Lujinxingia sediminis: one gene and its partner. The protein of the gene in region 1 interacts with the protein of each later gene in a pairwise test. Links are inferred from orthologs where the notes say so. Each region holds a gene or a part of one and is shown on either strand. Other genes may lie near its edges.

What was found. The genes of interacting proteins can lie anywhere in the genome.
Region 2: the proteins of priA (region 1) and EA187_RS16070 interact in binary tests that used the Escherichia coli proteins (3 or more experiments, as listed by UniProt). The link is inferred for Lujinxingia sediminis from one-to-one orthologs.

Annotation. Positions count from the first base shown.
Region 1 is NZ_SADD01000011.1:139,460-145,095, forward strand. Bases 1,078-4,214 are described here. They hold priA (replication restart helicase PriA), read right to left. Parts: upstream 3,815-4,214; coding sequence 1,340-3,814; downstream 1,078-1,339. Other genes in these bases: EA187_RS15720 (AAC(3) family N-acetyltransferase), read right to left, coding at 1,078-1,315; EA187_RS15730 (ATP-dependent DNA helicase RecG), read right to left, coding at 3,811-4,214. Also shown: EA187_RS15715 (bile acid:sodium symporter family protein), read left to right, coding at 1-464; more of EA187_RS15720, read right to left, coding at 485-1,077; more of EA187_RS15730, read right to left, coding at 4,215-5,636.
Region 2 is NZ_SADD01000012.1:38,819-43,277, reverse strand. What follows is about bases 1,276-4,126. They hold EA187_RS16070 (single-stranded DNA-binding protein), read right to left. Parts: upstream 2,999-4,126; coding sequence 2,552-2,998; downstream 1,276-2,551. Other genes in these bases: EA187_RS16065 (tetratricopeptide repeat protein), read left to right, coding at 3,312-4,126; EA187_RS16075 (hypothetical protein), read right to left, coding at 1,886-2,326; EA187_RS16080 (hypothetical protein), read right to left, coding at 1,276-1,868. Also shown: more of EA187_RS16080, read right to left, coding at 1-1,275; more of EA187_RS16065, read left to right, coding at 4,127-4,459. UniProt on the Escherichia coli protein: Plays an important role in DNA replication, recombination and repair. Binds to ssDNA and to an array of partner proteins to recruit them to their sites of action during DNA metabolism. Acts as a sliding platform that migrates on DNA via reptation.

The DNA of each region.
Region 1 (5,636 bases):
CGGTGTTGCCGGTGAGTCTGGGGATGCTGTTGCGGTGGCGTAAGCCTGCGCTTGCAGATCGGTTGGAGCGACCGGCGCGGGTGGGGTCGGTGGTGGTGTTTGTGGTGCTACTGATCGGGATCATTGCGGCGAATATTGAGGTGTTGCGCAATCATTTTGGGGAGCTTGCGGCGGTGACGATCGGGTTGAACGTGGCGATGCTGCTCATCGGGTTCTGGTCGTCGAAGCTACTGAAGCTGGAGTTAGCGCAGGCGCTGGCGATCTCGATTGAGTCGGGGATGCAGAACGGGACGCTCGCGATTGTGATTGCGACCTCGATCTTGATGCAGGGGCAGATGGCGGTGCCCGGCGGGATTTATAGCCTGGTTATGTTTGCAACGGGCGGAGCGATGATGGCGTACTTCGGGCGGAAGGGGGCGGAGCTGGCGGCGGAAGATGAGGTGGTCGCGGTGGAAGCGGCCTGAGGGGGCAGGGGGGATGGGGCTCAGTCGTCGGGGTGGCGGTGGAGCTCCATCCAGTTGGTGGCGAAGTCGACCAGGGTGGGCTGGTGAATGAGGCGTGAGGTGGCGTTGCCGACTTTCGCCAGGCGGACGTCGGGGGCGGAGTGGGAGGCTTCAAAGTCGCGGCCGAGCGCGGGGAAGTCGTCGGTGTCGAGGGCTAGCATGGGGTAGGTGAGCCAGGTGCGCCGGCCGTCGACAAGCATGGCGCAGCCTTCGGTGATGGTGGATTTTGCGGGGAAGTCGGCGCGGTGTTCGGCCAGGTGAAGTGAGGTGTTGCGCTCGTGGCCGACGCCGAGGAGGAGGATGTAACCGTCGAGGTCGTAAAGGCGCGCCAGGGGTGAGGATTCGCCGAATTCGTTGAGGAGAGGGTGGTTGTCGACGAGCTTTGAGGCGGCGGGTCCGAGGGCGGCGAAGGAGCCGACAGGGTGTGGGCTGCGGCGGGAGCCGGGCCAGGTGCGCAGGAGTTCGGCAAGTTGGCCCATGAGGTGGGAGGGGGTGCGTAGGGGGTCGAAAGCGGGGGAGGCGTCGCGGAGGGTTTGGACCCATTCGGCGGGGACGGGAGGGTTTTCCCAGCGGGCTGGATCGGTGTTGAGGGAGGTGTGGGTGGGGACCATCAGGGTGCCGTGGGGGCCGATGGTGTCGAGGAGAGCCTGGAGCAAAGTCTGGGCGCCGCCGGCGATGAAGCCGATGCGGCGCATGGAGCAGTGAACAAGGAGGTTGATGCCGGGGGAGATGCCCAGCGCGCGAAGCTCGCGGGTGAGGGTGGCGAGGGTGTGTGGGGCGTGGGTGCGGCGGATGAGGTCGGCGTGGGACATCGCGCGGCTCGGGGTGAGGAGGGGCTAGAGCATGTTGAGGGGATCGACGTCGACGATGATGCGGACGTTACGGTGGTGGGGCTGTCCGGCTTCGAAATGTCCGGCCAACTCGAGGGTGCGAATGGCGAAGCGTCGCAGGAGGGCGCGGTCGGGCGCTTTGAGGAGGAGCTGCCAGCGCGAGCGGTTGTTGATGCGGGCGATGGGGGCCATAGCCGGGCCGAGCATGGCGATGTGGTCGCCGAAGGACGCGTCGGAGCGAAGGAGGCGGCGCGCGGCGGTGGCGTAGTTGCGAGTGGCCTGGACGGTGGCGCCTTCGTTGGTGCCTTCGAATTTGAGGGCGATAAGGTGGCCGAAGGGGGGGTAACCCATGGCCTGGCGCTGGGCGAGTTCCCGGGTGGCGAAGGTGGAGAAGTCGTGATTCTGCGCGGTGAGGAGGCTGTAATGGTCGGGGGTGTAGGTCTGAATGATGACGCGTCCGGGGCTGTCGGCGCGTCCGGCGCGTCCGGCGACCTGGGTGAGGAGTTGGAAGGTGCGTTCGGCGGCGCGAAAGTCGGGGAAGTTGAGGCTCATGTCGGCCAGGACGACGCCGACGAGGGTAACGTCGGGGAAGTCGTGGCCTTTGGTGACCATTTGTGTGCCGACGAGGATGTCGATTTCACGGCGGCGGAAGCTGGAGAGAAGCTGTTGAAGGCGGGGGCCGGCGCCGGTGTCGCGATCAAGGCGGGCGACGCGGGCGCGGGGGTAGAGTTCGTGGAGGTGGTTTTCGAGTTGTTCGGTGCCGACGCCTTTGCGCTCGATGCCTGTGTGCTGGCATTGGGGGCAGGATTCGGGCATGCGCAGGGAGTAGTCGCAGTGGTGGCAGCGCAGGGCTTCCATGCGGCGGTGGTAGGTCAGGGAGACGTCGCAGTTGGGGCATTGGAAGATGTGACCGCAGGATTCGCAGAGGACGCAGGGGGAGAAGCCGCGGCGGTTGAGAAAGAGGATGGCCTGCTTCTGGTCGTGGAGGGTGTTGTCGAGCTCGGAGAGCAGGCGCGCGGAGAGGAGGTTGGAAGGGCCTGCGGTGGGGTTGTGGGGGCCACGTCGCATGTCGACGATATCGACGGGGGGCATGGCGCGGGCGGCGACGCGCTCGGGCATGGGGAGGTAGGTAAGGCGGCCGAGTTGTGCGTTGTGAAAGGATTCGAGGATGGGGGTGGCGCTGCCGAGGATGACCTGGGCGCCGGCGAGTTTTGCCCGGACCAGGGCCATGTCTCGGGCGTTGTAGCGGGTGCCTTCTTCTTGTTTGAAGCTGGAGTCGTGTTCTTCATCGACGACGATGACGCCGAGGTTGTTGATGGGTGCGAAGAGAGCGGATCTGGCGCCGATGACGATGTCGACTTCGTCGCGGCGGATCTGGCGCCACTGGTCGAACTTCTGGGCGGGGGTAAGCCCGGAGTGAAGGACTGCGATGCGTTCGCCAAAGTGGGAGCGGAAGACGCCAACAAACTGGGGGGTGAGGGCGATCTCGGGTAGGAGGACGAGTGCGCGCCGCCCGTCGGCGAGGGTGTCGCGGATGATGCGGACGTAGGTTTCGGTCTTGCCGCTGCCGGTGACGCCGTGGAGAACGAAGCCTTCAAAACGGCCGGCGTGGCGGGCGTCTGCGACAGCGTTGACGGCGTGGAGCTGGCGTTGGGTTAGGTCGAACTCGGGAGGGGCTTCGACGGGGGCGTTTTCGAAGGGGTCGCGGTAGACCTCTTCTTCCCAGGAAGTGATGAGGCCGCGGTCTTCGAGGGCACTGAGGCTGGAGTAAGGGCTGGAGATGTGCTCTCGGATCTCGGGGAGTGAGAGGGAGGGCATGCCGTCGAGAAGTTTGAGGATTTTGAGTTGGTTGGTGCCGAGGCGTCCGGTCAGAGTGCCTTTAGGACGGGGGAGGAGCTTGAAGTAACGCTCGGTTTTGGGTTTGAGAGAAGCGCTCTCCTGGTAGGTAACTTCGACCAGGCCGCGGCGCTCAAGCTCGGAGAGTCGGTGGTAGGTGAGGTCTGGGAACGCTTCGCGCAGAGCAGCGACGGGGGAAGGGTCATCGGAGCTCAGGGAGGCGAGGGCCTCTGCGAGGTCGAGGGGCAGCGGTGTGTCTGCAGAAGGGAGCTGGTGGTCGGGGAGGCGGCGGTAGTGTTTGATGCCCTCGACACGCACAGCGGAGGGTATGGCCAGGCGGACGACCTCGCCTATCGGAGAGAGGTAGTAGTCGGCGACGAAAGAGAGGAATTTGAGGTCGTTGGTCGAGAGGAGGGGCTCGGCGTCGACGAGGTCGTAGAGGTCGCGGATTTTAGGGGCGAGGGTGGGATCATCGAGTTCCCGGGAGAGCGCTGTGATGAGCCCCGTCTTGGAGCGGTTGCGGAAGGGGACCTGGACGAGCTGGCCCAGGGCGATGTCGTCGCGCAGGTGGTCGGGGACGCGGTAGGAGAGCGCGGTGAAGAGGGGGACGTCGAGGGCGACCTGGGCGTAGAGGGGAGAGTTCATCGGGAAGCGTCTCCCAGGAGGATACGGCGTGCGTCGTGGCGGGCGGTCTGGAGCCAGTGGGCGTCGCGGAGGACGTCACCGAAGCGGAACTCGGGGAGGCCGGCTTGTTTGACGCCGAGGAAGAGGCCGGGACCGCGGATGGCGAGGTCGGTTTCGGCCAGTTTAAATCCGTCGTCGGTGGTGGTGAAGGCCTGCAGGCGGAGCTCGGCGTCTTCGGTGAGGGTGAAGCCTGTGATGAGGATGCACATGGAGTCGACGGAGCCGCGGCCGACACGACCGCGGAGCTGATGAAGTTGGCTGAGACCGAAGACTTCGGGGTTTTCGATGACCATGATGGTGGCGTTGGGGACGTCGACGCCGACTTCGACGACGGTGGTGGCACAGAGGACGTCGATGTCGCCGTTGGAGAAGCGTTGCATGACGGCGTCTTTGGCGGTGCCGTCCATGCGGCCGTGGAGGATGCCCAGGCGCAGACCTTTGAGGGGGCCGTTGGCGAGGCGTTCGGCTTCTTCTGTGACGGAGCGGCGGTTGGAGACGGCGTCGCTGGCTTCGACCAGGGGGTAGACGAAGTAGGCCTGTTCACCGGTCTCGAGGATGCGTTTTTTTACGTAGTCGTAGATTTTGGGAGCGCGGGTGCGGTCGCGGAGCTCGGTGCGAACGGGTTTACGACCGGGGGGCTTTTCGCGGATGAGGGTGAGGTCGAGGTCGCCGAAGACGGCGTGGGCTAAGGAGCGGGGGATGGGGGTTGCGGTCATGGCCAGGAGGTGGGGATCCTGGCCTTTGGCGAGGAGGGCGTCGCGTTGGTCGACGCCGAATTTGTGCTGTTCGTCGATGATGACGAGCGCGAGGTTTTTGAAGGCGACGTCATCCTGGACGAGGGCATGGGTGCCGACGATGAGGCCGATGTCGCCGTTTGCGAGGGCCTGGAGGGTGTCACGGCGTTCGGCTGTGCCCTGCGCGCCAACAAGGAGGGCGTGGGGGATGTTGAGGGCGGTGAAGAGGGCGTGTGCGTTGCGGCTGTGTTGGCGGGCGAGGATCTCGGTGGGGGCGAGGATCGCGACCTGGTGGCCGTTGGCAATGGCGATAGCAGCGGCGAGGAGTGCGACGACGGTCTTGCCGCTGCCGACGTCACCCTGGAGGAGTCGGCGCATGGGGATGCGGGTGGCGAGGTCGTCGGCGATGGTGGCGATAGCGGACTTCTGATCGCCAGTGAGATCGAAGGGGATCTTTTTGAGGAGCTCGCGGCCGAGTTCGCGTTCGGTGAGGCGCGAGGCGTTGGCGGCGCGACGCTGGGCGACGTAGCGGCGCGTGAGTGCAAGTTGGAGGTCGAAGAACTCTTGATAGATCAGGCGGTTACGGGCGGTAGAGAGATCTTCGCGGAAACGGTCCAGATCGTCGTAGGGGGTGAGGACGTGGATCGTTTTGAGTGCTTCGGCCAGGGTGGGGAGCTCGTGCTGGCGGAGGAGGTTGAGAGGGACGCTTTCTTCGAGGTCGGCGTGCAGCAGAGAAAAGCTCTCGGTGATGGCGGGATGGATCAGCGAGTCGCGCACCTCTTCCATGGAGCTGTAGATGGGGACGACTTCGGTTTGAGGGGGGCGCGCTTCCCGGGATTTGAGAATGTCGAAGGCCGGATGGACCATTTGTGCGGGGGCACGGTCGTGGTCGAGCTTGCCTTCGACGCGCATCCAGTCGCCGGGTTGGAACTTTTTGACGAAGCCGGGGAAGGCGAGGTTAAACCAGATGAGTTTGAACTCGGCGTCGTCGACCTGGAGGCGGACTTCGAGGGGGGCGCGGCTGTGGCGAGCGGGGGGTAGGACGTGGG
Region 2 (4,459 bases), on another replicon or contig:
ATCACGCCCAGGCGGCGATGTGTGCCCAGCAACGCACCTGCTCGATCGCCCTCATCCTCGGTGCCCCGCGACAACTCATACGCCCGCTCGCGTAGTGGCAGGAGCTCGGTGAGGTAGTCGGTGGCCTCATCGTCGCGCTCCAGCACCTCGCACATCGCACCGGCCCACTCCAATTGCTCGGCGCGCTCCCGCTCAAGCGTATCATCCGCGCTGGCCGAGAGGCTCAACGCACGCCGCATGCTCAAAAGCGCCTGGCTGGCATCTTCCAACTCCTCGAACCAGATCTGGCCCACCCGCTGGTAAAGCCGGCTGGCGCGCGCGTGCTCACCGTCAGCCTGGGCCGCCCGCGCCGCCGACCCAAACGCCTTGAGCGCCCGCAGCGGCTCCCCTCCCAGCACATAGCTCTCGCCCAGGGTATGCAGCGCATCGAGTTCGGTCGGGTCCAATCGCAGCACCCGCTCCAGATACATGCGAGACTCAGCCAGATCCCCCTGCCGATCCATCAGATGCCGCGCCAACTTCAGGTAGGTTTCCTTCAGGGTCTGACGATCGCTGTAGACGCCGGTCAACCTCTTGAGCGCCTCCTCCAGACCGGCGCGCTCGCCGGTGCGCTCATACACCTGACTCAAGAGTTCCAGCGCGGGCCGATTACGTGGATCCAGGCGCAGCACCTCCCGCAAGCGCTGGGCGCAGCGCTCCGGTTCATCCGGTGCCAGACGTCGGGCAATCGCAAGCTCGCAGAGCACCCAGTCGCGCGTATCCTGACGCTGACGCAGCACTTCGGATAGGGCCTCATAGGCCTCCATCACCCGCGCGTCGTCCTTCTGCGAGGCGATCGCCAGCGAGGGTGCCACCAGCGCCGCCGCCAGACTCTGATCATCCTCCTGCACGAGCTCACGACGCAGCGACTCCGCCTCGGCCAGATGCGCCGGCGTGGGATCGGCCACCAGGCAATCGAGCTGACGGGTCACAAGCTCGGGATGCAGCCCGTAAAGATCGCGATAACTTCCCAATAGCGCGATCGCCTGGCGCACCTGCCCGTCAAAAAGCGCCTGATCGGCGTGCGAAAAGAGCTCCTTGGCTTCATAAGACGCCAACGCCCGCGCCCCCTCCCCGCTGGCGACAAGCCCTCCCTTCCCGCGCGACCCCGCCGGCGCATCCTCCGAGACCGCCCGTACCGTCAACACCCCGGGTCGAATCCGCGCGCTCTCCAACACCACCCCCGAGAGGTTGGGCAACTTCCACCCAACCCCCGGAAATACATGCAAAAACAACAACTTAAGCGGCCTAAAAATCACAATATCGCCCGCCAGCCCCACCCTGAAACTCTTTCCTCGTCCCGGCGCACGTAACCCCGGCGCGTTGAGCAAACTTGAGATCAGCTCATACGCAACCAGGCGAGCCGGATAAGGGAGCGCACCGTACGCGCGATAGTCGTAGAGCGAGAGGTGCACTTCATCGGCCCGCGCCGGCTCGGGCGGAATCAACGCCGCCCGAAAACTCAGGTAGCTATCCGCCCCGAAGGCTTTGAGCCGAAGGCTGACGTGCGCCGCATCTTCAAGAAAACGCACCTGAAGCTCTTCAAACCCCTCCAGCGTGGCGGCCGCCTCGCTTAAGAGATCGCCCAGCCCCACCTCCGAGATCGCAAACTCCGCCTCCCGCACCCAGGCCCGCGTATGACGAAAACGATCCAGGCCGGAGCGCGCGTCGAAGGGAAATTTCAGATCCGGGATCTCCATGCGCAGCGACTCCAGCGTGATCCAGTCGCTGATCGGCTGACGCTCCGCCCACAGGTAGCCGCGCCCGAACATAAAATCGAGCGCCAGCCCCAGCGGGTTATGTGCGTCCTGTGGCGTGGAGGATTCCATCCAGATCGTATCCCAATCTACGTCGTGCCCGTGGGCACCGGCTTAAGCTCGCCGTCAAGCTGGTCCAGCGCCTCGCGCGCCTTGCGGCGAGTGAGGCGATCATCGCGCGTAATCGCCAGCGCCTCAACCTCCAACCAGGCCAGCCGCCGGATTTCAGCCGGGGCATCGCACGTGGCGAGCTTCTTAAACACACGCATGGCCACGCCACTTCGCCCGCGCATCACCTCACAGCGCGCCAGCCCATAGCTGGCCATGGCCCCAAAGGGAGGCGGAAGATGACGCTGAGCATGGCGAAAGCGCTCCGTGGCCAGATCCACATCACCATGCATCAGGGCGGCCATGGCTTCAAAAAATTCGCCACGATCGCCGCACTCCCCCTCCGCGATGCCTCGTTCAATGAGTTCCAGGTACACACGCGTCGAGCGCACCTGCGCTTCTTCCTGCATGGCCTTTGCCATCATGACCTCCGAAGATGGTGGAAGTTCGGTGGCACAGACTGCGGTTCGCCATCGGAGATACGGGCGTTTAAAGCCGCTCCTCGAACCCTGTGTCTTGCATCGCATCACCTCAACCCGGGGCGACGCGCGATGAAAAAAGCGGCGGCGCGTCTCTTCAACGTCACCGCCGCTCCTCGTAGCTTGCCCCGCCCCCGAGGCCTCAGGGCCCGAGGGGCGGGCCGCCCCTCAGAAGGGAATATCATCGTCGTTGAAGGACTGATCAAAGCTCGACTCTGCCGCCCCCGAAGACCCGCCGCGGTTGCTATCCCCGTAGGAGGACGGTCCATCGGAGCGCCCCGCCGCGTTGCCGCTGCTCAAAAACTGCACGGTCTGAGCGACGATCTCGGTGGTGGAGCGCTTGTTGCCGTCGCGATCCTCCCAGTCACGCGTCTGCATCCGCCCCTCCACATAGACCTGACGGCCCTTGCTCAGGTACTTGCCGCAGTTCTCGGCCTGCTTGCCAAAGACCACCACACGGTGCCACTCGGTGCGCTCCTGCTTGGCGCCGGACTTATCCATCCAGGTCTCGTTGGTGGCGATGTTGAAGTTCGCCACGGCCGCGCCGCTCTGGGTGTAACGAACCTCAGGATCCGAGCCCAGGTTCCCGATGATCATCGCCTTGTTCAAGCTCATAACGTGCCTCCTTAGATATCTGTCGTCAGCCCTTTCGGGCCTCGCGTTGGCCTGTCATATACCAGCACGCCCGGCTCTCCAAGCGCGCTGACCCCTGATGCAAACACCAGCCTCCCTGCCACCTCTCCCCATCCATGGAGCAAATGCCTCATGGCGCCGCGACTGGTTTCTCTATTATCGTCGACCCGCTTCAACCTTTGCCTGCCGCGAGCATTTTTTTTGATCGTAAAGACTCGCCAGACCGGCCAACGTGTCCAGCTTCACCACCTGAACAAATAATGGGTAATTCCGCAAGTGCGGGGGTCCAGTAATCATGAGTATTTTTGATAAGATAGGTGCCCGAGTCGGCGACTTCCTCGATGAAGTCCTCCTGCCCGAAGACGTGCGTCTTCTGCACGAGCGCGCCCGTGAGGCCATGGATCGCGGCGAGTATGTGCGCGCCCGCCATCTTCTGGACGAAGCGCTACGACGCCGCCCTGATATCGAGCGCACTCACCACCTTCTGGGCCTCTGCCTGGCCTTTCGCGAGGAGTTTGACGAAGCGCTCAGCGCCTTTGAGCACGCGCTGAGCATTCGCGAGGAGCCCTCCACCCTCTTTCACCTGGGGCTGACTCTGGAGCGCATGGGCCGCAGCGCCGAGGCTCAGGCGCATCTTCAACGCGCGCTGGCCCTGGGCGATGAGACCCCTTTTGAATTCGATGTTCACCTTGCGCTCGGGCGGATCTACCTGGTGCAGGGGCGCGCCGATAAGGCCGCGCGCGAACTTCAGCGCGCGCTACGCCTGCGCCCGAAGCACACCGAGGCCAGCGTGCTCCTCGCCAGCGCTCTGCTCAACCGGGGCGAAGACACCCGCGCAGCGGCGATCCTCAACGAACTTCCCACCGAACATCCCACCCTCGATCACCTGCTGACCCAGGGTGAGATCGCCTCTCGGCAGGGCCACCCCGCCCGCGCCGCCGATGCCTATGAGCATGTGCTCGACCGCCAGCCCGATCACCTCGACGCGCTGGTGGGGGCCGCGCGCGCACACGTGGCGATGCACCAACCCGCACGGGCAAACCCCCTGCTTCTACGAGCGCTCTCGGTATGCGAGCCCGACTGCGACGATGCCATCGCCGCCGATATCCACAGCCTCATCGGTCAGACCTACGCCCAGGTGGGCGAACATCAACGCGCTCTCGAGAGCTATAAAGCCGCGTTGGCAGTGCGCCCCGATCACCTCAACGCGCTGGCCGGCGCTGGCCGAAGCGCGCTGGAGGTCGAAGACTTCGACCAGGCGCGTGCGTACTTCGAAAAAGCGCTCTCGCAGAGCGCACCGCACCGCTCCGGAGCGCCCCATCACACAGCCCCCCTTCGCCGCGCGGAGCTCCTCTACGGATTGGGACGATGCCGACTTCACGCAGGCGACGCGTTGGGGGCCCGGCATCTTCTCGACGAAGCCATCATGCTAGCCCCCGATCA